DNA from 3 places in the Leisingera sp. ANG-S5 genome. Region 1 is predicted to be linked to each of the others. Evidence: riboswitches for the same ligand, from Rfam matches in the RefSeq annotation. Region 1 holds a riboswitch; each other region holds the start of a gene.
What was found. A riboswitch is a leader RNA that binds a small molecule or an ion and turns the genes downstream of it on or off. The one in region 1 is predicted to bind cobalamin.
Positions count from the first base shown of each region.

Region 2: linked by a shared signal. The riboswitch ahead of RA25_RS19005 (ABC transporter substrate-binding protein) and the one ahead of RA25_RS12135 (DUF4198 domain-containing protein) in region 1 are both predicted to bind cobalamin.
Region 3: linked by a shared signal. The riboswitch ahead of RA25_RS04270 (hypothetical protein) and the one ahead of RA25_RS12135 (DUF4198 domain-containing protein) in region 1 are both predicted to bind cobalamin.

Region 1 covers NZ_JWLH01000007.1:29,761-37,473, forward strand. Annotated here, with positions in the region: gene RA25_RS12125 (ABC transporter substrate-binding protein) at 1-359, opposite strand, end outside; gene RA25_RS12130 (TonB-dependent receptor plug domain-containing protein) at 363-2,246, opposite strand; cobalamin riboswitch at 2,407-2,615, opposite strand; cobalamin riboswitch at 2,894-3,108, shown strand; gene RA25_RS12135 (DUF4198 domain-containing protein) at 3,252-4,037, shown strand; gene cbiM (cobalt transporter CbiM) at 4,048-4,665, shown strand; gene RA25_RS12145 (hypothetical protein) at 4,662-5,246, shown strand; gene cbiQ (cobalt ECF transporter T component CbiQ) at 5,243-6,031, shown strand; gene RA25_RS12155 (energy-coupling factor ABC transporter ATP-binding protein) at 6,018-6,668, shown strand; gene RA25_RS12160 (DMT family transporter) at 7,204-7,713, opposite strand, start outside.
Region 2 covers NZ_JWLH01000016.1:88,304-96,016, reverse strand. Annotated here, with positions in the region: gene RA25_RS19025 (methyl-accepting chemotaxis protein) at 189-2,087, shown strand; gene RA25_RS19020 (CheR family methyltransferase) at 2,115-2,969, shown strand; gene RA25_RS19015 (chemotaxis protein CheD) at 2,960-3,451, shown strand; gene RA25_RS19010 (chemotaxis protein CheW) at 3,448-5,061, shown strand; cobalamin riboswitch at 5,200-5,392, shown strand; gene RA25_RS19005 (ABC transporter substrate-binding protein) at 5,532-6,542, shown strand; gene RA25_RS19000 (FecCD family ABC transporter permease) at 6,539-7,588, shown strand; gene RA25_RS18995 (ABC transporter ATP-binding protein) at 7,585-7,713, shown strand, end outside.
Region 3 covers NZ_JWLH01000002.1:138,342-146,054, forward strand. Annotated here, with positions in the region: gene ltaE (low-specificity L-threonine aldolase) at 1-250, shown strand, start outside; gene recR (recombination mediator RecR) at 323-922, opposite strand; gene RA25_RS04245 (GNAT family N-acetyltransferase) at 1,058-1,561, shown strand; gene RA25_RS04250 (YbaB/EbfC family nucleoid-associated protein) at 1,625-1,969, opposite strand; gene RA25_RS04255 (hypothetical protein) at 1,980-2,378, opposite strand; gene RA25_RS04260 (DNA polymerase III subunit gamma/tau) at 2,354-4,210, opposite strand; gene RA25_RS04265 (protein-tyrosine phosphatase family protein) at 4,391-4,906, shown strand; gene RA25_RS04270 (hypothetical protein) at 4,961-5,365, opposite strand; cobalamin riboswitch at 5,473-5,695, opposite strand; gene RA25_RS04275 (TetR/AcrR family transcriptional regulator) at 5,714-6,334, opposite strand; gene RA25_RS04280 (alpha/beta hydrolase family protein) at 6,405-7,283, shown strand; gene RA25_RS04285 (SRPBCC family protein) at 7,295-7,713, opposite strand, start outside.

The DNA.
Region 1 (7,713 bases):
GCGCGCACATCTTGCAGCGAGCTGGCGGGCTGGAACACCACCACCGGCACGCCAAGACGGCGCAGCATATCCGTGGTGGCAGGTGTTGAATAGGCGCCGGCAATCACCAGATCAGGCTGCAGCAGGTATATCTCCTCAGCCAGCCCGTGATTGACGGGATAAGCCATGGCTGCGTCAGCCATGGCCGAGGCGCGTGTGTCCCGCGCGATGTAGGAGACCGAGGCCAGCTGGCCGGGTGCCGCAAGCAGCATCGCCAGCTGGTCGGTGCAGAGGTTCATCGACACCACGCGTGACGGCCCGGCAAAGGCGCCGGTGGCGGCCCACAAAAGGGCCAGGGCTATGCCGGGCAGCCAGCACATGGATCAGAACGAGGCCCGCACGCCGACATAGGCGGCGCGGCCGCGTTTGGCGTAGCCCCAGACGTCCGCGTAGTCCTCGTCAAACAGGTTGGTGACACGCCCGGTCAGCACCACGTTATCCGTCAGCTCATACTCAGCAGCCACATCAACGGTGGTGTAATCCGGCAGCTCAGCTGTGGCAAAGGAGCCAAAGAACTGGCTGTCCCAATTACCTGCCACATGCCGGATGTCCGCGGTGACAGAGCCGCGGCCATTGAAAGTATCCAGTGTGGCACTCAGCAGAAGCTCGTGCTCCGGGCGGCGGATCTCGACCGAGCCATCGGGGTTGGTGGCGTCCAGATAGGTGTAGCACAGACGCAGATCGAGGTATTCGCTGGCTTCCAGGCTTGCTGCCAGCTCAACACCCTTGCGGTCGCTGTCACCGGCTTGGTTGCGGTAGGAGAACGTGGTTGCGTTCACCATGTAGCTCTCGATCTCGCCTGTCAGCGTCTCGTCGAAATAGGTCACATCAACCAGGCCGCGCCCTTGAAGGAACGGCACCTCAATCCCGAAATCGAAGCTGCGATTTTCCTCCGGCTGCAAGTTCGGATTGCCGAGATAGGTGGTGGAGCCGAATGTGCTGTTGGCAAACAGCTCAAAGTAAGAGGGGTTCACAACACCGGTTCCAGCCGAGCTGTGCAGGCGCACACCGCTGTCTGCAAAAGTGTAAGAAGCACTGGCGGTCCAGCTGGTGGCGTCTTCGAATACGCTGTTGTTGTCGTGGCGCACCCCGAGCTGCAGGTCCAGGCCGTTGGCAAAGCTGCCGCGGTATTCCAGGGCAATCGAATTGGTTTCGCGCGCAAAGGCCGGGTTGGAACTGCTGGAGTCCTTTTCCCATTCCAGCATCGCGTTAAGAAGGTGGTCTGCTTGATCCGCTAACTGCCCGTCCAGGCCGAAGCTCAGCAGGTACTTTGCTGCTTCCGTTTTGGTCTCGGTCGGGGTGCCGCCATTGAAGGACCGGTCAAAGTCAGTGCGTTCGATTGACAGGCGGTGTTTCAGGCGGCCGCCCAATGTGTCCAGTTCAGCATAGACTTGCGCCAGTTGCTCATCCCGGTCACTGAATTGCGTCGGATCATCCACGACATAGCTAGCCGCATCCGTTGCGGTGAAGGAGGTGCGGTCGCTGTCATAGCGTTCATCCGACGTGCGGAAGTTGAAGCCAAGTTTCAGCCGGTCGGTGACCAGGTAGTCGCCTTTCAATTGCAGTGTATTGCGGCGGATGCCGTCTTCTTCACCGCCATCGCCCGAGGTGTCATAGCCGTCGTCATTGTCATGGGCGAAGCTGAAGGCGATACCGCCGCGCTCGGTCCGCGACGAAACTCGGGCCGAGGCCCGGTAGCCGTCGGACCCCGCTTCCGCGCTGCCGCCGTATTCCGTGCCGATGCCACCGGACTTGGTGATGATGTTGATCACACCGGCGGAGGCGTTGGAGCCGTAGAACACCGACTGCGGGCCGCGCAGGACTTCGATCCGCTCGATATTGGCAGTGTCCAGGCCGGACAGAATGTACTCGCTGTCACCGCCCGAGGCTTCGACGCCGTCGATCAGGATCAGCGTGTGATTGGCTTCGGCACCGCGGATGCGGACCTGGGTAAAACTGTCGCCGGAGCCGTTCACCATCAGGCCGGGGACCGAACGCAGCGCGTCCCGGACGGTGGTGATACCGCGATCTTCGATTTCTTCGCTGGTCAGGACTGAGACTGAGCGGCCGTATTTTTGGGCCTCGACCGGCGTGAAGCCGCCGGAGACGATGATCTCCCCCAGATCGGTGACTTCTTCATCCTGAGCGGTTGCGATTACAGGGGCGGCGGCCAGGGCGGCGGCCAGGGACAGGCTTGCCTTGCGCATATTCCATTCCTCCCGGCCCACGCAGCAAGCACAGGCCAAGCGGCTGCCCATACCTGGCAGCATGTTCATAATTTTGGTCTTTGGAAGGCAATGCCCCCGCAGACGGTGAAAACTGCCACCACTACGGAAGGTCCGTTATCTTCGGCGCGCCCCGCACCGCGATAGGGTGATCATCCTGGCAGGTCTCCTGACTTGCGGGTCGAGGCTTTGCTGCGCCTTCCCGCCCCTTGGGGCAGTGGCATACCGCAGCATTGCTCTCCGCTCACAGTTGCGGGGGCAGTCACGGATTCGGCGCCTGTTGGCTACACCTCACCGTGTTCCCTTTTAACCGGGTGGTCTCCCAGCCGGACCAGAATGGTCGGGACTTAGGCAAACTGAACTTATTCTGTCAAGCGGGAGAATTCGCAACCTGAGTAGAAATGGCCTTGGGCTGGCATCCATATCGCCGAATTTGCCTTTCCAATTTTTCAAGTGACGATGATTGATTACGCATACAAAAAACTTCGAAAGGCAGCGGTGTTTCCCCGTTCCTCTGATAGGAACATGCCTGCCTATTGATCCCTGCAGCACTGCAGGAGAAAAACCATCGGCACCGGACGGCCAAGTGAACAGAACATGATTCTCTTGACTCAGAAATTCCGGTTTGCCATTCAGCCAAGGTGACCGGTTCCGCGAGTGTTTCAATGCGCAGCGGAAGAAATAGGGAACACGGTGCGGCGTACCCAAAAGGGACCAAATCCGTGACTGCCCCCGCAACTGTGAGCGGTGAGTGACGCTGAATACGCCACTGGGAACATCCCCGGGAAGGCCAGCCGAGCCAGGACCCGCGAGTCAGGAGACCTGCCGGACACGGGGACTGAGGCTCCGCTTGCGGGGTTACTGCCCTTTTCCACCGGACGCCGGGGTGCGCGTCTGGCGCGTGTGCCGTTCAGGCGTTTCCGTGCCGCTACTCCCCGTTGTTCATTCCTGATTGCAGGTGCGCCTGTATCGTCGAATGAGGACGAAATGAAACTGAACTACCTGGCCGCTGCTCTGGCCGTTTCCCTGCCGGTTACCGCTTCGGCGCATTTCCAGCTGAACTACACTGAACAAGCGCTGATCGAAAAGCCCGGCGACGTGCCGATGGGCCTGGTGTTCTGGCACCCGATGGCCAACGGCCATGCGATGGACATGGGCAAGCCGGAAGAGTTTTTCATGATCCACAAAGGTGAAAAGACCGACCTGTCGGACCGCCTGGAACCCGCCACCTTCAAAGGGGCTGAAAACGAAGCTTCGGCTTACAAGGCCTCGGTCCCGGTCAAGCGGTCCGGCGACTATGTCGTGGTGACGGTCCCTTCGCCTTACTACGAGGAAAGTGAAGACATCTATATCCAGCAGATCTCCAAGGTCGTGCTGAACCGCAACACGCTGCCCACAGACTGGGACCAGCCGGCTGGCCTGGCGACCGAGATCCTGCCGCTGAACAAGCCCTATAACGTCATCGTAGGCTCCACCTTTTCCGGTCAGGTTTTGGCGGACGGCAAGCCGGTTCCGGGTGCCGAGATCGAAGTCGAGTTCATGGCGTCGGAGCCGGATCTGGAAAAATTCTCAACCACTGATCCCACCGTGGGTGAGATGCCGGGCGGCGCAATTGTTGCCATCGCCGACCAGAACGGCGTTTTTTCCTTTGGCATTCCGAAAGCAGGCTACTGGGGCTTTGCGGCACTCGGGTCCGGTCCGGCGACCGAGCACGACGGCAAGGAACTCAGCCAGGATGCTGTTCTGTGGATCCACGCAGAAGAGCTGAAGTGAAAGTAGACCGATGCATATCGTAGACGGCGCACTGTCGAACCCGGTTGTGATCGGCGGCGCGGTTGCCGCCGTCGGCGGTATTGCCATGGGTCTGCGCAACCTGCCGCTGGAGCGAATTCCTGCGGCAGGTGTTCTTTCGGCCAGTTTCTTTGTGGCCTCCTTGATCCATGTCCCGATCGGGCCCAGTTCGGTTCACCTGATCCTGAACGGGCTTGCCGGGCTGGTGCTGGGCTGGGCCGCATTCCCGGCTTTGTTTGTCGGGCTGCTGTTGCAGGCGGTCTTCTTTGGCTTCGGCGGGCTGACCGTGCTGGGCGTGAATGCGGTGAATATTGCCCTGCCTGCTGTTCTGGTCGGCCTGATGTTCCGGCCGCTGGTGGCGCGCGGCTCGCCGCTGCAAGGGGCGATCTGGGGCGGCATTGGCGGCGGTGCAGCAATTGCCCTCACGACCCTCGCAGTTGCAGTATCGCTGATGCTGTCCGGTGACGAGTTCATCCTTGCCGCCAAGCTTGTGTTCTTTTCCCATATCCCGGTGATGCTGATCGAGGCGCTGTTGTCCGGCGCCGCCATTTTCCTGGCCCGGCGGGTGAAACCCGAACTGTTTGCTGACACGAAAGGAAGCCTGGCATGATCCGCTCCTGCGTTCTGATCCTCACCCTGCTGGCACCGCTGCCGGCATTGGCGCACAATGTGATCTCTGCGGTGTTTCCATCGGGGTCGGACATTGAGGGCGAGGTCGGCTTTTCCAATGGTGATATGGCTCCGGACTTGCTGATCGAGGTTTTTGACGAAGCTGGCGGCAAACTGGGTGAAACCAGGACCGACGCTGACGGCTTCTTCCTGTTCACCCCGGCAGAACCGGTGACGCATATCTTCCGCGGTGATCTGGGCGCGGGCCATGTTGCTGAAATGATGATGGATGCGGCGGACGTCGCGCAGATCCTGGGCCAAAGCCCCAGCAAAGCAACGTCTGCAGCGGCCAGCTCCGCAGCAATCACTCCGGCCTACACGGCTGCCGGCTTGTCCGATCAGACCCGCGCTGAGCTTGCCACCATGATGCGCAACGAGTTGCGCCCGCTGCGCCTGGAGCTTACCGCGTTTAAGAACAAGTCGGATTTCCAATCCGTGCTTGGCGGCATCGGCTACATCTTTGGTCTTTTTGGTCTGGGCTTCTACATCGCCGCACGGCGCAGGATCGGTGGCAAAGCATGACTTATGTCCTGACTGGCGATGAAAAACCGCTCAGCGGCATCGGTGCCTTCCGCGCCAAGGTCACCGCGCTTGACCCGCGGATGCGCATCGTAATGACCGCGGTCTATGCCGTTGTGGTGGTCTCCCTTAGCAACCTTTGGGTGCTGTCAGCTGCGCTTGGCCTGTCGATGTGGCTACTGGCTTTCTCCGGGCTGCCGCCCCGGAAGACGCTGAAGCGGATGGCGATGATGGACAGTTTCATCATCTTCATGCTGGTGCTGCTGCCGTTCACTGTTCCGGGCACCCCAGTCCTTTCTGTTTGGGGGCTGGAGGCGAGCTGGGAAGGCCTGCGGCGCGCGGCCGAGATTGCCCTGACCGCAAATGCCGTCATCCTGGCGGTCATGACGCTGGCCGGGTCCATGGAGCCCGTGACGATGGGACATGCTCTCTTTGCCCTCAAGACGCCGGAGCGGCTGGTGCATCTGATGATGTTCACTATCCGCTACATCGATGTCCTGCGCGAGGAATACCAGCGCCTGAGCACCTCGATGAAGCTGCGCGGCTTCCGCCCCGGCACCAACTGGCACACCTACCGCAGCTACGGCTATCTGGTGGGGATGATGCTGGTGCGCGCCATTGAACGGTCGGAACGCATTCTGGCGGCGATGAAATGCCGGGGCTTCTCCGGCCGTATCATCCTCCTGGAAGACTTCCGCCTGCGCAGGGCGGACCTGTTGTTTGCCGCGGCACTTACCGCCGCCCTTGCCGCCCTGATCTGGGCAGAGGCCTTTTATGCCGCTTCTTGATCTGAATGATATTCATTTTGCCTACCCTGGGCTTGATCCGGTGCTGGAAGGCGCCTCGATGAAGCTCAATGCGGGAGAACGGCTGTCGATTGTCGGACCAAATGGAGCAGGGAAATCCACGCTCCTAAAAATCATCATGGGATTGATTGCACCCGATAGCGGTTCTGTCACAGCATTCGGAAAACCTTGCAACAGCGAACCGGATTTTCACGAAGTGCGCCGCCGTGTGGGGTTCGTTTTCCAGGACGCCGATGACCAGCTGTTCTGCCCGACTGTGGCCGAAGATGTCGCCTTCGGCCCGCTGAACCTAGGCAAGTCCAAGCAGGAAGCCCTGGCGGTGGTTGATGCAATACTGTCACGCCTGCGGCTGATGCACCTGCGTGACCGGGTCACCCACAAGCTGTCGGGCGGTGAGAAACGGCTGGTGACGCTGGCCACGGTTCTGGCAATGGAACCGGAAGTGCTCATACTCGATGAGCCGACCAACGCGCTGGATCCAGAAAATTATGCACGGCTGGCTGAGATTCTGAAAGAGCTTGACCAGGCGGTTCTGCTGGTCAGCCATGATCCTGAGTTCCGTGAACAGATTGCTCCAACAGGGTATCACCTGATGGAGCGGACACTTACAAGGGTATAGCGGTTTTTTGGCTGAACAGGGCTTTAGCACACACGCTTCCTGCTAAAAAACCGCCGCTCCTGGTTAGCCATGCTGCGAATGCGGCCAATATCCGCAAAGTCCGGTCCCTGATCCGTCTCTGATCAACCTATGCTGCAACGCCGATCAATGGCCGCGTTGAACGCCGCGGGGCAGCGCGCAATTTTCTGCATCTGCGATATCCAGTGTGCAGCAAGCGCGCGCAGCGAGAAATGCCAATGAGCAAGTTGGGCTCACAGTCAAATTTCGCCGTCTGCCACACGAACATCTGCTGCCGATACGGGAACGTCTGGTCACCGTTCCAGGTCGCACGATTTCAAGGACTTGGCCGTAACTCTGGGTGGCCGCTTCTGTTGCCTCAGAGCCATCGGATTCGCCGCGTGAGCAGTCAGCAAAAGAGAGCCCCTTTGCGGTCAAAAGTTGGCTCGCCGCCTGCGCCATTTTCATACTTCGTGATCAGCAAAAAGCCGTCGTTTATGGTATTTCCAATGAAAGACTATGTTGTGAGGCAACTAGCCTACATTTGTTTGCTTGGCTCCCGTCCAGGTGATCTTCCTTTTGCACGGTCTTTGAATGTAATCGCCCACATCGCGGCCAGGATCATCAGCGTCGAAAGGTAGAAAGCACCGTCTGGGACAAGCCGGAACAGCATGAAATCCGCTAAAACGGCAAAAATCAGCGACAGATACTCGAATGGTGCGAGTTTTGAGATTTCGCTGTGCTGCAGAGCAAGGGTCATCATGATATGGGCAATGCCACCTGCAATTCCTGCACCGCAGAGGTAGACCAGCTGCAGAAAGTCAGGCTGGACCCAGCCCCAAAACACAGAAACTCCCCCAGCCACTGCACAGGTCAGCGCAAAGTAGAAGGCTATGGCTCCGGCGTTTTCCGTTTGAGCAAGGCTGCGGATCTGAATTTTGGCACCGGCCGTGAAGATCGCCATGGCGAAGGCCAGGCCTGCTCCGATCAAATAGGGTTGATCCGGTGTCGCAGCAGTCAAGCCAGGCAGCACTAGAACGAGCATTCC
Region 2 (7,713 bases), on a different contig from region 1:
TTTCGCCAGGAAGCCCAATGGGGGCCGGTGCAGCCAGAAGGCGCTGCGCCGACCTTCAGTTAATTCCATGAGTTGTATTTTAGAGATAAAGCGGGAGTTAAATGCAGCCCTAAGGTGCATTGGTATCGTGTTGTTAATAGCTGTTCCCCAATTTGGCCTGGAAACGTTTTTATGAGTGAGGCGAAACTATGGGTGCGAACGAAACGGCAGCAGCGCCAGAGGTTGATCAGGCCAGAGAGGACCTTCAGGGCGTCGTGGACGCCATCAACCGTGTCCAGGCCGTTATCGAATTTGAGTTGGATGGCACGATCCTAACGGCGAACGAAAATTTCTTGGCAGCGGTTGGTTACACGCTGGAGGAGATTCAGGGCAAGCACCATCGCATGTTCTGCGACCCCGCCTATGCGGCATCCGATGAATACCGGGATTTCTGGCTGCAGCTTGCGATGGGCGAATTTTCGTCCGGTGAGTACAAGCGCTTTGGCAAGAACGGTGCCGAGGTATGGATCAATGCCTCATACAACCCGGTCTTCGATGCCGCTGGCAAGCCTAGCAAAGTGGTCAAGTTTGCCACCAATGTCACCGACGAGAAGCTTCGCACGGCTGAGCAGGACGGCAAGATCGCTGCCATCAGCCGGGCTCAGGCGGTTATCGAATTCAAGCTGGATGGCACGATCCTGACCGCCAACGAGAATTTCCTGGCAACCGTGGGCTACTCGCTCGATGAAATCCGCGGTCAGCATCACCGGATGTTCTGTGATCCCGCCTACGTCAGTTCGGCAGAGTACCAGACATTCTGGTCAGATCTCGCGTCCGGCGAGTTTTCGGCTGGAGAATACAAGCGCTTTGGCAAAGGCGGCAAAGAAATCTGGATCAATGCTTCCTACAATCCGATCTTCAACGCCGAAGGCAAGCCGGTCAAAGTGGTGAAATTTGCCACCAATGTCACCGAAGAAAAGCTTCGCACCGCAGAGCAGGACGGCAAGATGGATGCCATCAGCCGGGCGCAGGCCATGATCGAGTTTGAACTGGACGGCACGATCCTGACCGCCAACCAGAATTTCCTGGCAACCGTGGGCTATTCGCTCGACGAAATCCGCGGCCAGCACCACCGGATGTTCTGTGATCCGGAGTACACAAGCTCGCCTGAATACCAGAAATTCTGGGCGGATTTGGCCTCCGGCGAGTTTTCGGCAGGCGAATACAAACGCTTTGGCAAGGGCGGCAAGGAGGTTTGGATCAACGCCTCCTACAACCCGGTGTTCAATGCCGATGGCAAGCCTTTCAAGGTGGTGAAATTCGCCACCAACATCACAGCCGAAAAACAGGTCGCGCAGGAGGTGACCCGGATAGCGACCCGGTTTGCCGAACAGTCCAAGGAAATTTCTGATCAGGCCCACACGGTCGCCGGCGGCGCCCAGACACTGGGCTGCACCACAGAGGAAATCAGCGCCTCCGTTGAGGAATTGAGTGCCTCGATCGGCTCGATTGCGCAGAACAGCAGTCACTCCGACGAGATCGCCCAGAAAACCAAGGAAGAAGCCGATCTGGGGGCAAAGGCGATTGAACGGTCGATCGAAGCCATGGATCTGATCAACGCGTCCTCCGAGGAAATCAGCGAAATCGTCAAGACGATCAGCGAAATCGCCGGGCAGACTAACCTGCTGGCCTTCAATGCCGCAATCGAGGCCGCGCGGGCGGGCGAACACGGCCTGGGGTTCTCGGTGGTAGCTGACGAGGTGCGCAAGCTGGCAGAGCGGTCGTCGCAATCCGCCAAGGAAATCAGCAAGCTGATCAATGAAACGGTGAAACGGGTGACCCAGGGCAGCGAGGTCTCTCGGGAGGCCGGTGCCGCCTTCACCAAGATCCTGACCGGAATCTCTGACACCACCGATTCCATCGCCCAGATATCCGTGGCCGCCAATGAGCAGCAGACTGCAGCGCGGGACGTCTCCGAAGCTATCCAAAGCATTGTGGACGCGTCCGAAGAGGCCGTCATCGCCTCGGATTCCATCGCAGCTGCAACAGAGGAGCTGAACGCCGGAGCACAGGAGCTGAAAACAGAAGTCGGCCGGCTCGGCTGCTGATTGAGTGCACCGGCGAAAGGACAGGGCATGAGAAAACCTGACACCGACATCACCATGAGCGATGGAGACTTTGCAAAACTCCGCACCATCGTTCACAGGAGTACCGGAATAACCATCGGCGAGACCCGCAAGACAATGCTGGTCAGCCGCCTGCGGCGGCGGCTGCGCGAAGTCGAAGAACCGAGCTTCGCATCTTATATCTCCCGGCTCGCCGCCGACCCTGCGGAGATGCAGGAACTGACAAACCGGGTGACCACCAACGAGACTTACTTTTACCGCACGCCGCGGGTCTGGGATTATTTTCAGGACGTCTTCCTGCCGGAGTTTCAGGCACGGGGGGAGAACCTCAGGATGCGGGCCTGGTCGGCTGCGGCATCGACGGGGGAGGAGGCTCATACCATCGGCACAATTCTGGAGCAGCAGCGGCTGCAGAAACCGGGCTTCGACTATTCCGTGCTGGGCACTGATGTGTCCTCCCGGGTCTTGGAAGTGGCGCAAACCGGTGTTTACAATGGCCGCGCGATTGCCCGCTTCCGCCGGGACCAGCCTGCACTGTTTGCCAGCCACATGAAGGGCAGCGATGCAGAAGGCTACAAAGCTGTGCCGCAGATCCGGGCCCGCCTGAAGTTCAAGCTGCATAACCTGCTGGAAAGGCTTGGCGGCACCAGTCCGTTTGACGTGGTGTTCCTGCGCAACGTGCTGATCTATTTCACTGGCGAAGACCAGGAAAAGATCCTTCAGAATGTGCGGGACTTGATCAAGCCGGATGGCGTCCTGTTCATTGGAGAAAGCGAGACGCTGAACAATCTAAGTACCGGCTTTGAACAAGTGGCGCCGATCATCTACCGGCCCGCCGCCAGGGTAGGCAGCCCATGTGCATGAATGACATCCAGAAAATCCACGTGCAGATCGGCCAGGTGAAAACCGGCCGGGCCGGGCAGTCGCTGAATGCGATCCTCGGCTCCTGCATCGGCTTGGGGCTGCTGTACCCGGCCAAGGGGATTTATGGGCTGGCACATTGCCTGCTTGCCAAGTCCCCGGACAGCTCTGATGCAATATGCGGCAGGCATGTGGACCAGGCTGTCAATTCGCTGCAGTCCCTGATGGAGGTGTCGGGCAAGGAGCTGCGCAAACTCCAGGCGATTGTCGTTGGCGGTGCCAACATGACGATGCCGGCAGATACGGATCCTGCGCGTCTTGTCGGCAGCATCAACGCCCGCTCCGCCTACCGGTCGCTGCGGGACGCCGGCGTCCGCAACATTCACGAGGATGTCGGCGGCATGCAGGGGCGGCAGGTGACCATCAATTGCAGCAGCGGCGAATTCACAGTCAAAGCGATTCCGCGCCTGGGGGGACAATCATGAAACCGGAGACTTCAAACCCGCTGATCCTTGGCGCGCAATCTTCGGCTAGCGATCTGGCAGGCTGCCCAGCGGTTGGAGTTGGGGACAGCAGTGTTCCTCAGAAAGAACCGGCCCAGCCGCACAATGTGCGGGCAAAGCGGGGGAAGCCGGACAAATACGGTTCATTCCTGATCGACGACAGCGAGTTTGCAATCTCCGTCTCGGCGCTCCAGGAGATCGTGAATGAACCGGATGAGATTTCACCTGTGCCGCTTGCGCCGTCCTACATGCTGGGGCTTTTCAACCTCAGGGGCATGATTGTTCCGGTGATTGATTTGCGCAGCCTGCTTGAGTTTCCGGCTATTGAGCGCGCGCTATCGCGCAAGGTTGCAATTGTCGAACATGGCGAACACTGCATTGGCCTTCTTTTCGACAGAACGGGTGAAGTCCTGAACGGAAAAGGCGTGGCGCGGGTCGATTTTCGCCCCAATTGCGACGGCATCAAGGATGTTGTTATCGACGGGGTTTTGAAATTCAATGACGGCGAAAGGCTGGTTCAGGTCCTAGACCCGCACGAACTGCTGAACCTGGAAAAACTGCCGCGGGCTGACAACGGCCCCGGACAGGAAACGGTCAAACTCAGCAGAGGCAAAAAGCTCGCCTGCGTTTCGTTTCAAACCGGCCACACGACCTGCGCCATTGACCTGAGGTTTGTAAAGGAGGTCAGAACCGTTCCCAAGCTGGAACAGTCGCTGCTGGCGGGTGGCAATGTGATCGGCACTGCAAATCTGCGCGGCGTTATTCTGCCCGTCATAGATTTCCGCGGCTTCATGGGAGATAGTGCAAAATTTGTGCTTGGGGCCACGATCCCCAAGGAGCGCAGAATGCTGATCATCGACACCGCAGAAGGGCCGGTCGGGCTCATGGTCTTTTCCATCGACAGCATCCTGCCCTATTTCGAGGATGAAGTTTTGCCCTTTGCCAAACTGGCCCTGCCGCGCGGTGATCTTGTGAACGGGTGTCTGCTGGATAAGAACAACCAAATTGTCATGATGCTTGATCCGGCAAAGCTCTTGCAGGAGCCAAGTTTTGTGGCTGCGGCCAAAGCCTGCCAGGAGATTTTTCCACCCGAGAAATCGGAAGAAGAGGCCGCTGAACTGGAAGCCCGCGCGGCAAGGCGCACATTTATCAAGTTCACTTTCGAGAAACGGTTCGCGCTCGACACCTCTGAAGTCAGCGAAGTGATCAACCGTCCTTTGGACCTGCTCGAACCGCCGTTTTCACTGAGCTTCGTCGAAGGCATCCTGAATTTGCGGGGAGAGCTTATCACCCTTTTCAATCCACGGGTGCTGTATGGGCTGCCGCCCGGGTCCGGCCGCGATCAGAAAGTGCTGATTTTCAAGCATGACGCGCAAAAGTTTGGAATCCTCGTGGACACTGTCGATGAAATAATCATCACGACGGAGAACCGCGTGGCTGAACTGAAGCCCTTGGACCAGCAGAATACCTCCAAGAGCATTGCTGAGGATGTATCCGGGTGCCTGCAGCACAAAACGCCAGACGGCAGGTTCGAGTCGATTTTGATCCTGGATACGAACGCATTGGTGGACCGGTGCTTCAAGGCGGCCTAGAGCGCTCTGCGCCTTCGGATTCTGCAATTAACTGCCGCGGGTCCTGGGTCGATGCCTGCACGGAGCGTGGAGTTGCATGACTAGACCCGAAGAATTCTGCTGACCGACGAAGTTTTTCTTGCCGCAAGAGAAGTGATGCGCTACCCGCGCTTTACCGGTCCCGTAAGGGCTAAGAGGGAATCCGCGGTGCCGCCTGGCGCCAAACGGAACTGCCCCCGCAACTGTAGGCGGCGAGTGCTGTCCCATCGTGTCACTGGGCCTGAAGGGTCCGGGAAGACGGGACAGACAGTGACCCGCCAGTCAGGAGACCTGCCGGTGAAAACCGAAACACACCGGACGGGGTTGTCCGGGGAGGTTGCCGGCTAGATGCGTCGCCCGTTCCTGGCGCCGCAAGAAGGGGAAACCCTCCGCCTTGCTGGTCAATGCCCTTCACCCGTTCTCCGGTCATTGACACATGGAGATCGAAGATCATGTTTCTGCGTTCCGGCCTCATGGGCCTTTCATTCGTTGCGGCAGCTCAGGCCGCAGCAGCCAGCGAAAACTTTCCGCTGACTATTCAAAACTGCGGTGAAACCGTCACTTTCGAGGCACCGGTTGCGTCCTCCGTGACCGTTGGCCAAGCCGCAACAGAGGTACTTTATGCGCTGGGTCTGGGTGGCAAGGTGCTGGGCACCTCGGTCTGGTTCAACGATGTTCTGCCCGAGTACGCCGCACTGAACGACAAGGTTGAGCGCCTGGCCGACAATGACCCAAGCTTTGAAAGCGTTGTGGCCAAGCGCCCGGGCCTGGTGGCTGCCCAGTATGAGTGGCATATCGGCCCCGAAGGCATCGTCGCCAAGCGCGAGCAGTTTCATGATCTTGGTATCCCGACCTATGTGATGCCCGCGGACTGCGTCGGCAAGGACAACACCACCGGCGGCGACGGCACCCGGACCGAGATGTTCACCACCGACAGCCTCTATCAGGGCATTGAGGAATTGGCGGCGATCTTCGGCGAGGCAGAAAAAGGCGCTGAGCTGGTCGCCGACTACAAGGCTCGTGAGGCCGCGGCTGTGGCCAAGGCGCAAGAGGTTGCGCTGGACGACGCCTCCGCTGTGTTCTGGTTCTCCTCGCCCGAGATGGAAAGCGACCCGTTCGTGGCCGGCCAGAAGGGCGCACCGGGCTACATGATGCAGCAGCTGGGCCTGAAAAACGTCATTGAGACCGACGAGGAATGGCCGACCGTCGGTTGGGAGACCATCGCGAAAGCCAACCCGACGGTGATCGTGATTGCCCGTATGGACCGCCGCCGCTTTGCCGCTGATGACTACGAGAAGAAGCTTGAGTTCTTGCGCAATGACCCGGTCGCCAGCCAGATGGATGCGGTTAAAAACAACCGCATCGTGGTGATGGACGCCCAGGCGATGGATGCCACTATCCGTGCCATCCCGGCGCTGGAAGACCTGGCGGAAGAACTCAGCGCGATTGGCAACGGCGCATGAGTGCAGCCGCCGTACTGGCCTGGCAGGGCATCCGGGGCGCTTGCCTTGCCCTGCCGGTGCTGGCCGCGGCGGTTCTGGCAGGCGCAATGATCGGGGAAACCTCGCTTGCGCCTGACCTTGTCTTGTCCGTTTTGGCCAACAAGCTGGCCGGGGCGGGCCTACCGGTGGACCCGGTGGATCAGGGCATCATCTGGAGCTACCGGCTGCCGCGGGCGCTGGTGGCTGCGGCCTGCGGGGCGGCGCTGGCGGTTGCGGGTGTAGTGCTGCAGGCCTTGCTGCGCAACGCGCTGGCGGACCCTTACATTCTGGGCATATCGGCCGGTGCCTCGACCGGGGCGGTGGCGGTCACCATTGCAGGTCTTGGCGGCGGCGCCCTGTCACTGTCCTTTGGTGCCTTTAACGGCGCACTGCTGGCGTTTGGCTTTGTCGCCATTCTGGCGCGGGCCGCCGGGGCAGGGGGCAACCGCGCCGCAGCGGCGCAGATCGTGTTAGCGGGCATTGCCGGCTCGCAGCTATTCAATGCGCTGACCGCTTTCATTATCGCCAAATCCGCCAATGCGGATCAGGCCCGCGGCATCATGTTCTGGCTGATGGGCAACCTCAGCGGTGTGCGCTGGCCGGATGTGTGGCTGGCGGTGCCGCTGGCGCTGGCGGGCTGGATGATCTGCCGCTTTCATGCCCGCGCCCTGGACGCCTTCACCTTTGGCAGCGACTCCGCGGCCTCGCTTGGCATCACGGTCCGCCGGGTGCAGGTGGTGCTGATTTTTGCCACCGCGCTGATGACCGCGGTGATGGTGTCGATCGTCGGCTCGATCGGCTTTGTCGGCCTTGTGATCCCGCATGCGGCACGGTTCCTGGTAGGCCCCGGCCACCGCAGGCTGATGCCAGCAGCGGCGCTGACTGGCGCCGTGTTCCTGATCGCCGCCGATATCGTCTCCCGCATCATCATCCCCGGCCAGGTGCTTCCCATCGGGGTGGTCACCGCTCTGATCGGGGCGCCGTCCTTTGCGGTGATCCTGGTGCGCGGGCAAAGGACTGCGAGATGAGGATCGAAGCCCGCAACCTGTCTTTCTCAGTGCGCGGCAAAACTCTGCTGCAGGACGTCTCGCTGGCGGTGCAGCCGGGTGAGACGCTGGCGCTGGTGGGCCCGAACGGCTCCGGCAAATCAACC
Region 3 (7,713 bases), on a different contig from region 1:
CCACGCGCGGGCGGCGGAACTGGCCGGAGTGCTGCGGGGCCTGGGCGCGGGTGACGTGTCCCAGGCCACAAACATGGTGTTCTTCACGCCGGGTGACGGAGGCAACGATGATCTGCGGGCGCACCTGGCGGCAGAGGGCTTGGTGATCGGCGGCGGCAATTCCGGTGCCATCCGCATGGTGCTGCATAAGAATGTGGATGACGCCGCGCTGGCGCAGATGGTGCAGGGGTTGCGGCGTTTCTACGGCTAGCTGCGGGCGCCGGAAAATTCGAATTTTCCGGCCAAAATTCTTATCAAGAATTTTCTGCACCTGGCCGCGGCGTCAGATTTCCTTGCGGGCCTGCATCGCGGCGGAAATTGTGCCGTCGTCCAGATAATCCAGCTCACCGCCGATCGGCACGCCCTGCGCCAGGGAGGTGAGCTTCACCTGTCCCTGCAGTTGGTCGGCGATGTAATGCGCCGTGGTCTGGCCGTCGATGGTGGCATTGAGGGCCAGGATCACCTCGCGGACTCCCTCGGTCGCCACGCGGTCGATCAGCCGCGGGATGCGCAGATCCTCCGGGCCCACCGCGTCCAGCGCGGAGAGCGTGCCGCCGAGCACATGGTAGCGGCCCTTGAACACGCCTGAGCGTTCCATCGCCCAGAGGTCGGCCACATCCTCGACCACGCACAGCTCGCCGTTGCCGCGCACCTCGTCGGTGCAGATCGGGCAGATCTCGCTGGTGCCGACATTGCCGCAGTTGAGGCATTCGCGGGCGGTCGCCGCCACTTCGCTCATCACGTCAGCCAGCGGGGTCAGCAGCAGCGCCCGCTTGCGGATCAGATGTAGCACCGCGCGCCGGGCCGAGCGCGGCCCCAGCCCCGGCAGCTTGGCCATCAGGGCAATCAGGTCTTCGATGTTGGTGGTAGAGTTCTTGATCATGCCGCGGGCCTTAAGGTTCCTTGCCATATAGGCCACCCGGGACCGCGGAGCGCAAGGGCCGCGCGGTAAAATGTTCGGGGTTTGTTTTTCCGGCGCCCAGGGGTATGCCTCGCCTGCAAAGGCGGAGGGTTCGGGATGGGCGACGGGATAGCGCGAGACGCAGGAGAAACTCCCCAGCTGTATTTTGGCCGGCTGACGGAGGTGTCGCCGCAGGAGATTGCCCGCCACATGTCAGACCCGCGGATGGCCGAGCATATGCCGTTGCTGGCAGGGGCTTGGGATGAGGCCGCCGCAAGGGATTTCGTGGCGGCCAAGGAGGCCTGCTGGCAGCGCGACGGGCTGGGCCATTGGGCGTTTTTGCGCGGGGAAGATTACCTCGGCTGGGGCGGGTTCCAGAAAGAAGGCGCAGAGTGGGATTTCGGGCTGGTGCTGCGGGCGGACTGTTTTGGCCTTGGCCCCGCAATCGCGCGCAAGGCACTGGCGTTTGCCCGCCAGGATCCGCGCATTCCCTTTGTCACCTTCCTGCTGCCGCCGACCCGCCGCCATCTGCTGCCGCTGATACGGCTGGGGGCGGTGCAGACCGGGGCGGTGCAATACGAGGGGCAGCGTTTTTTGAAGTTCCGGCTGGAGACTGGATGAGGCGGGCAAAGAAAAAGGCGGCACCAGACGGGCCGCCTTCTTTTGCATTCAGCTTGCCGGTTCTTAGAACGGCAGCTTGATGTCCTTGGGAAGACCCATGCTTTCGGTCAGCTTGGCCATTTCGTCCTGCGCCTTTTCCGCGGCCTTGGCCTGGGCGTCCTTGATCGCGGCCAGAATCAAGTCCTCGACCACTTCCTTGTCGTCGCCGTTGAAGATCGACGGGTCGATGTCCAGGGCTTTCAGGTCGCCCTTGGCGGAGGCGGTTGCCTTGACCAGGCCTGCGCCGGCCTCGCCGGTCACCATGACGTTGTGCAGGTCTTCCTGCATCTGCGCCATCTTGGTCTGCAGTTCCTGTGCCGATTTCATCATCTTGGCCATGTCGCCAAGACCGCCGAGGCCTTTGAGCATCTGTGTTCTCCTAAGTGCGGGGGCGCAGGGCGCCGTAAGTCATCCCCGCACATATCGCAATTGCGAGCGCGATGAACAAGTGGGGGGAAGCGGTGCAGTCTTCGATTATGCCCAAGGCCTTCTTATCATCAAAGAAAAGCTCGTGGTTATCTACGGCTATGACGAAGGCCAGAAGGCCCCACAGCGCGCCCGCGAGTGAAAACGGCAGTCGCTTTCCGCTATAAAGTGCGAATCCGGCAAGGGCAAAGAGGGCCAATGCAACAGGTTTGGACGAGAGCCGCACAAGGACATCCCATGCGCTGTCTTGTGCTTCCCCTGTGTCAAAGCAAGTGGTGGCAAAGGCGGTGGCCGGCATTGTTAACAAGAGGGCCGTCAGGCCCGCCGTCAGCCGTCCTCGAAGGGATCCCATTCGTCCTCCACCTCGGGCAGGGCTTCGGCGGCAACTTCGGCGGCCAGTTCCTCCGGTGTGCGGATGCGGGTGATTTTGGCCTTGGGGAAGTTCTCTAAAACGGCTTGCACCAGCGGATGCGCGGTCGCCTTCTCGCGCAGGGCGTTCTCAGCCGCGTCGCGGACCTCGGCAATTGTGGGCGCCTCGCCGTCCGGCGCGATGGAGACCACCCAGCGGGCACCGGTCCAGTTCTGCAGCGCCGAGCCAAGCCGGGCGGCCAGATCGCGCGGCGCCTGAGCCGAGGGGGTGAATTCGATCCGCCCGGGCTGGTAGGAAACCAGGCGCACGCCGGTCTCGACCTCGACCAGCAGTTTAACATCGCGGTTGGTGCGGATCAGTTCGACCACATGCTCGAACGACGGGTAGCGGGCGAGGGCAGAGCTGACCTGCGGCGCCAGTGCTGTCACCGTGCCGCCGCCGCCATGGGCCACAGGTGAGCCGCCGGGCGCGCCGCCCGCCGGGCCGCTTTGCGGCGCAGTGCCGCCAAGCGCCTGGGCGCCCATTCCCTGCATCTGCATGCCGCCACCGGGGCCGCCCGGCCCGGGGGGCGGCGGCGGGGGCGTGTCCTGCAGCTTGCGGATCAGCTCCTCAGGCGAGGGCAGGTCAGCCACATGGGTCAGGCGGATCACCGCCATTTCGGCCGCCATCATTGCGTTGGGGGCGGCGGCCACTTCTTCCAGCGCCTTCAGCAGCATCTGCCACATGCGGGTCAGCACCCGCATCGCCAGCGCATCCGCCATTGCCTTGCCGCGGGCGCGCTCATCGGGGCTGACGGTGGGGTCCTCGGCAGCATCAGGCGTGATCTTCACCACTGAGACCCAGTGGGTGATCTCCGCCAGATCGCGCAGCACCGCCAGCGGGTCGGCGCCCTCGGCATACTGACCCGAAAGTTCTGTCAGCGCCGCCGCCGCATCGCCGCGCAGGATCATGTCCATCAGGTCCAGCACCCGGCCGCGGTCTGCAAGACCCAGCATGGCGCGCACCTGATCGGCAGTGGTCTCGCCGGCGCCGTGGGAAATCGCCTGATCCAGCAGCGAAGTCGCATCCCGCGCAGAGCCCTCAGCAGCGCGGGTGATCAGCGCCAGCGCGTCCTCGGCTATTTCGGCGCCTTCGGCAGTTGCGATCTTGCGCAACAGGGCAATCATCACCTCCGGCTCGATCCGGCGCAGGTCGAACCGCTGGCAACGCGACAGCACCGTCACCGGCACCTTGCGGATTTCCGTAGTGGCGAAGATGAACTTCACATGCGCGGGCGGCTCCTCCAGCGTCTTCAACAGCGCGTTAAAGGCGGAGGTCGACAGCATGTGAACTTCGTCGATGATGTAGATCTTGTAGCGGGCCGAAGCGGCGCGGTACTGCACCGAGTCGATGATCTCGCGGATGTCATTGACGCCAGTGCGCGAGGCCGCGTCCATCTCCATCACGTCCACATGGCGGCCTTCCATGATCGCTGTGCAATGCTCGCATTTGCCGCAAGGATCGGTGGTGGGGCCGCCCTGGCCGTCCTCGCCGACGCAGTTCATACCCTTGGCGATGATCCGGGCGGTGGTGGTCTTACCGGTGCCGCGGATGCCGGTCATGATGAAGGCCTGGGCAATCCGGTCGGCGGCAAAGGCGTTTTTCAGCGTCCGCACCATGGCGTCCTGGCCCACCAGATCGGCAAAGGTCTCTGGCCGGTATTTGCGGGCCAGAACCTGGTATTGGGAAGGGGTGGTGCCGCTGGGGGTATCGTTCATGATGTCTCGTGCCGGATTCGATGTGCGGGTGTCCCGCGTTCCGCGCAGGGTATTCAAGCGCAGCCGGTTCGTCCACCGCTGATGGGCTGCTGCCGGGCAGCCAAGAAAAGGTTTTGGATTTGGCGGGTTTGGCGGTTAGAATCCCCTTGCAAGACCCTGGGCGGGAGTGGGAATTGGAACGCAACGCGAGGAGGCGGCATGCGATCTGACGAAGTCTCTGGGACTGCGGCGCAAGAGATGCCTGTGCCTGTGAACATTTCCATATACGAGGTGCCCGTCGCGGGCGGGATGCTGGCGCTGTGCCCCTTGCCTGGCAAGGGCGGCGACTACCCTGGCGACATGGGCCGGATCAATGCCTGGAAACCCGGGCTCGTGATCTCCATGACCACGGCTGAGGAACACGCGGCAGCGGGCAGTCACCGGCTGGGCTGCGACATTCAAAGCATGGCCTGCCGCTGGGTGCATCTGCCTGTGCCGGATTTCGACGTGCCATCCCGGCAGGTGGCAATGAAATGGCCCAAGGCCAGCGCTTCGGCGCGAATGGCGCTGGAGGGCGGCGGCCGGGTGCTGGTGCATTGCAAAGGCGGCTGTGGCCGCTCCGGCATGGCGGTGCTGCGGCTGATGATTGAAAGCGGCGAAGATCCCGCGCAGGCGCTGGCCCGGCTGCGGGCCGTGCGCCCCTGCGCGGTGGAGACGCAGGCTCAGATGGAATGGGCCTACGCCGGTCGTTCCGCGGGGTTCCGGCCGCAATAAGGCGGCAGCTCAGTGCGGCCTGCCGAACCTTGTTTCTGTGCCCTGACTGCTGGCCTAAAGCGCCAGCATCTGCTCTGCCTGATGCGCCTCTGCCGTTTTCGGCAGCGCCTCCATCAGTGCGCAGGGGCGGGCGTCCAGTTTTGAGGCGGCAAAACCGGTGCCGTCGCGGCCGAGGATCGCATCGGCAAACCGGTCCAGCCCCTCGCGCGGGGCCTCTTCTCCGACACCGCAGAACAGCCGGATCCGGTCGTGGCTGGCCACGAACTGCGCCGGGCAGTTGCGCGGGCATCCGTCCAGCGCGCTGGTGCCGGTGATTTCGAAATCTTCCTGGGTCAGCGGCTTGGCCTTGGTCATCGCCTCGGCCAGTTTGGCGATCATCCGCTCTGCCGCCGGGCAGGGTCGCCCCAGGTATTTGCAATCCGTTGCCGCATAGAAATGCGTCTTGTCCGTCCACATCATGTTTGCGCCCTCCGCGCGTAGTGCGGGGGTTCGGGGACAGGAGACCGGATGAGAAAGCGGGAGCCCCGCGGTGCCATCAGACCCTGTCCGGACACCCCGCCCGGGTTCGAGTTTCACATTCGATGGCAGGTCTCCTGACTTGCGGGTCGCAGCTTTCCCGATCCTTCCCGGCCTCTTTGGGGGCCAGTGGCTCTATCGGGGTCGCTCGCCGCTTACAGTTGCGGGGGCAGTCGCGGAATTGGCCTTGCGCTGGGCAGGGCCGCACCGTGTTCCCTTTTCATCCCGGACACAAGATTCTGTGGCGCGGGAACCATCGACACAAGCGGTAGCGGCTTCCGCCTCGAGTCGTCAATCGTTTTTCTGCGGCTGCACATGGGCGGGGAGGGGCCTGTGCATCTGAAGGTGCAGCCCCCGGATCACATCCGAATCGCGCCGCACCCGGGCCAGCTGCCAGCCGCCCTGCAGCAGGATATAGAAATTCTCAGCAGCCGCGCGGGCCTCTGCCTCGGCCAGGCCGAGGCGCTGGGCGTGGGCCGCGGTTTCAGTGATCCAGCCCTCAAACAGTTTGGCGGCGTGCTGGTGGAAGGCCTCGTTCTCCGGCCCCTCGAACAGGGTGGCGGAGACCGGGCAGCCGCTCCATTTGCCCTGTTTGTCAAAGAGTTTCGCCAGTTTGTAACAGACCGTCTTGGCGCCTTCCTGAAACGTCGGGGCAGGAGTGAAAGACGCGTCGATCAGCACCAGCATCTGCTCCGACGCCCAGTCCGCCGCTGCCAGGGCCAGATCGGATTTGCCGTTCGGGAAATGGTGGTAGAGCGAGCCCTTCGGCGCCTCCGCCGCTGCCAGCAATTCGGCCAGGCCGGTGCCGCTGTAGCCCTTGTTGCGGAACAGGCCGGCGGCCGCCCGCAGCAGCCGCTCGCGGGTTGGGACGGGGCCGTCCGGGGCGGCAGAGGGTGTCGTCACGTCAGTCATGACGGCAGGTTGACAGCATTAGACCGATTGGTCCAGAGGTGGAATAGACCAATCGGTCTAGGAGGGTGCCATGCTCGACAGCCATTCAGAACACGCCGCGGATGTCCGGGTGGAGGGCGTGCGCTTTGCCGCTGGTGACGCGGTGCTGGCCGGGCGGCTCTATCACCCTGCGGGACCTGCCAGGGCAGCGGTGGTGCTGAATGGCGCAACCGGGGTGCCGCAGGGCTACTACCGGCATTTCGCGCGCTGGCTGGCGGCAGAGCGGCAGATGGCTTGCCTAACCTACGATTACCGGGACTTCGGGGCCTCGGCGCGCATGCACCCGCGCCGGTCACAGGCCACCATGGGTGATTGGGCGCTGGCGGATCAGCCAGCCGCCCGGACAGAAATGCAGCGGCACTATGCGGGCGTGCCGATGTATGTGATTGGCCATTCTCTGGGGGCGATGCTGATGCCCCTGCAGGAAGGCCTGACGGACGTCGCCCGCATGATCGTGGTTGCGGGCGGCTTGGTGCATCACCACGATCATCCCTGGCCCTACCGCGCGCTGGCGCTGGCCTTCTGGTTCGGCCATGTGCCGGCGCTGGTCCGTGCCTTGGGCTATCTGCCCGGGCGCGCGGTGGGGTTCGGGGCCGACTTGCCGGCTGGTGTCTACTGGCAGTGGCGGCGCTGGTGCACCACGCCGGGCAGCTACCTGCCGGAGACCGGCACCACGCTGCCGCAGCCCCGCTGGGCGGAAACCGGCATCCCGGTGGATCTGTTTGCGATGGCGGATGACGACGTGGTGCCGCCGCTAGCGGTCTGGCGGCTGGGCGATGCCTATGGAGATGTGCCGCAGCGCCGGATTGTGCTGGATCCGCAGCAGGCCGGCGTCCAGAAAATCGGCCATCTGGGCGCCTTTGCCCGCGCCAATGCCGCGCTGTGGCCGCGGCTGCTGCCGCAGGCCTGACCGGGGCTTCCTCAGGCTGTCCGGCTCAGACGCTCTTCAGTCAAGCGGGCATAATCCGCCAACCGCAGTTTGAAGCGGCGATTGAGGTTGCTGCGCGCCAGTTTCAGCGATTGCACCAGCAAGCGCCCTGTCAGGGTGGTGGGCGACAGCTTGAGCCGGACCGACATCCGGGTCCGTTGCGGCGACAGCGCCAGCAGCTCGACTTCCATCCGCCCGTCAACCCCGCTGCCGCTGCCATCCAGCGCCATGCCCGACGGCGGCGTGTAAGAGGCCATCGTCAGCTTGATCGCGCGCGGTTTGCCGCGGAAGCTGAAGGACAGGTCCCAGGCCAGGCCGTTTTCCGGATGGGCAGGGTCACCGGTGCGCTGCAGCTCGATGCCGCGCCGCAGGGCAGACCGCTCCAGCGTGCCGAAGTCGGAGATCGCCGCAA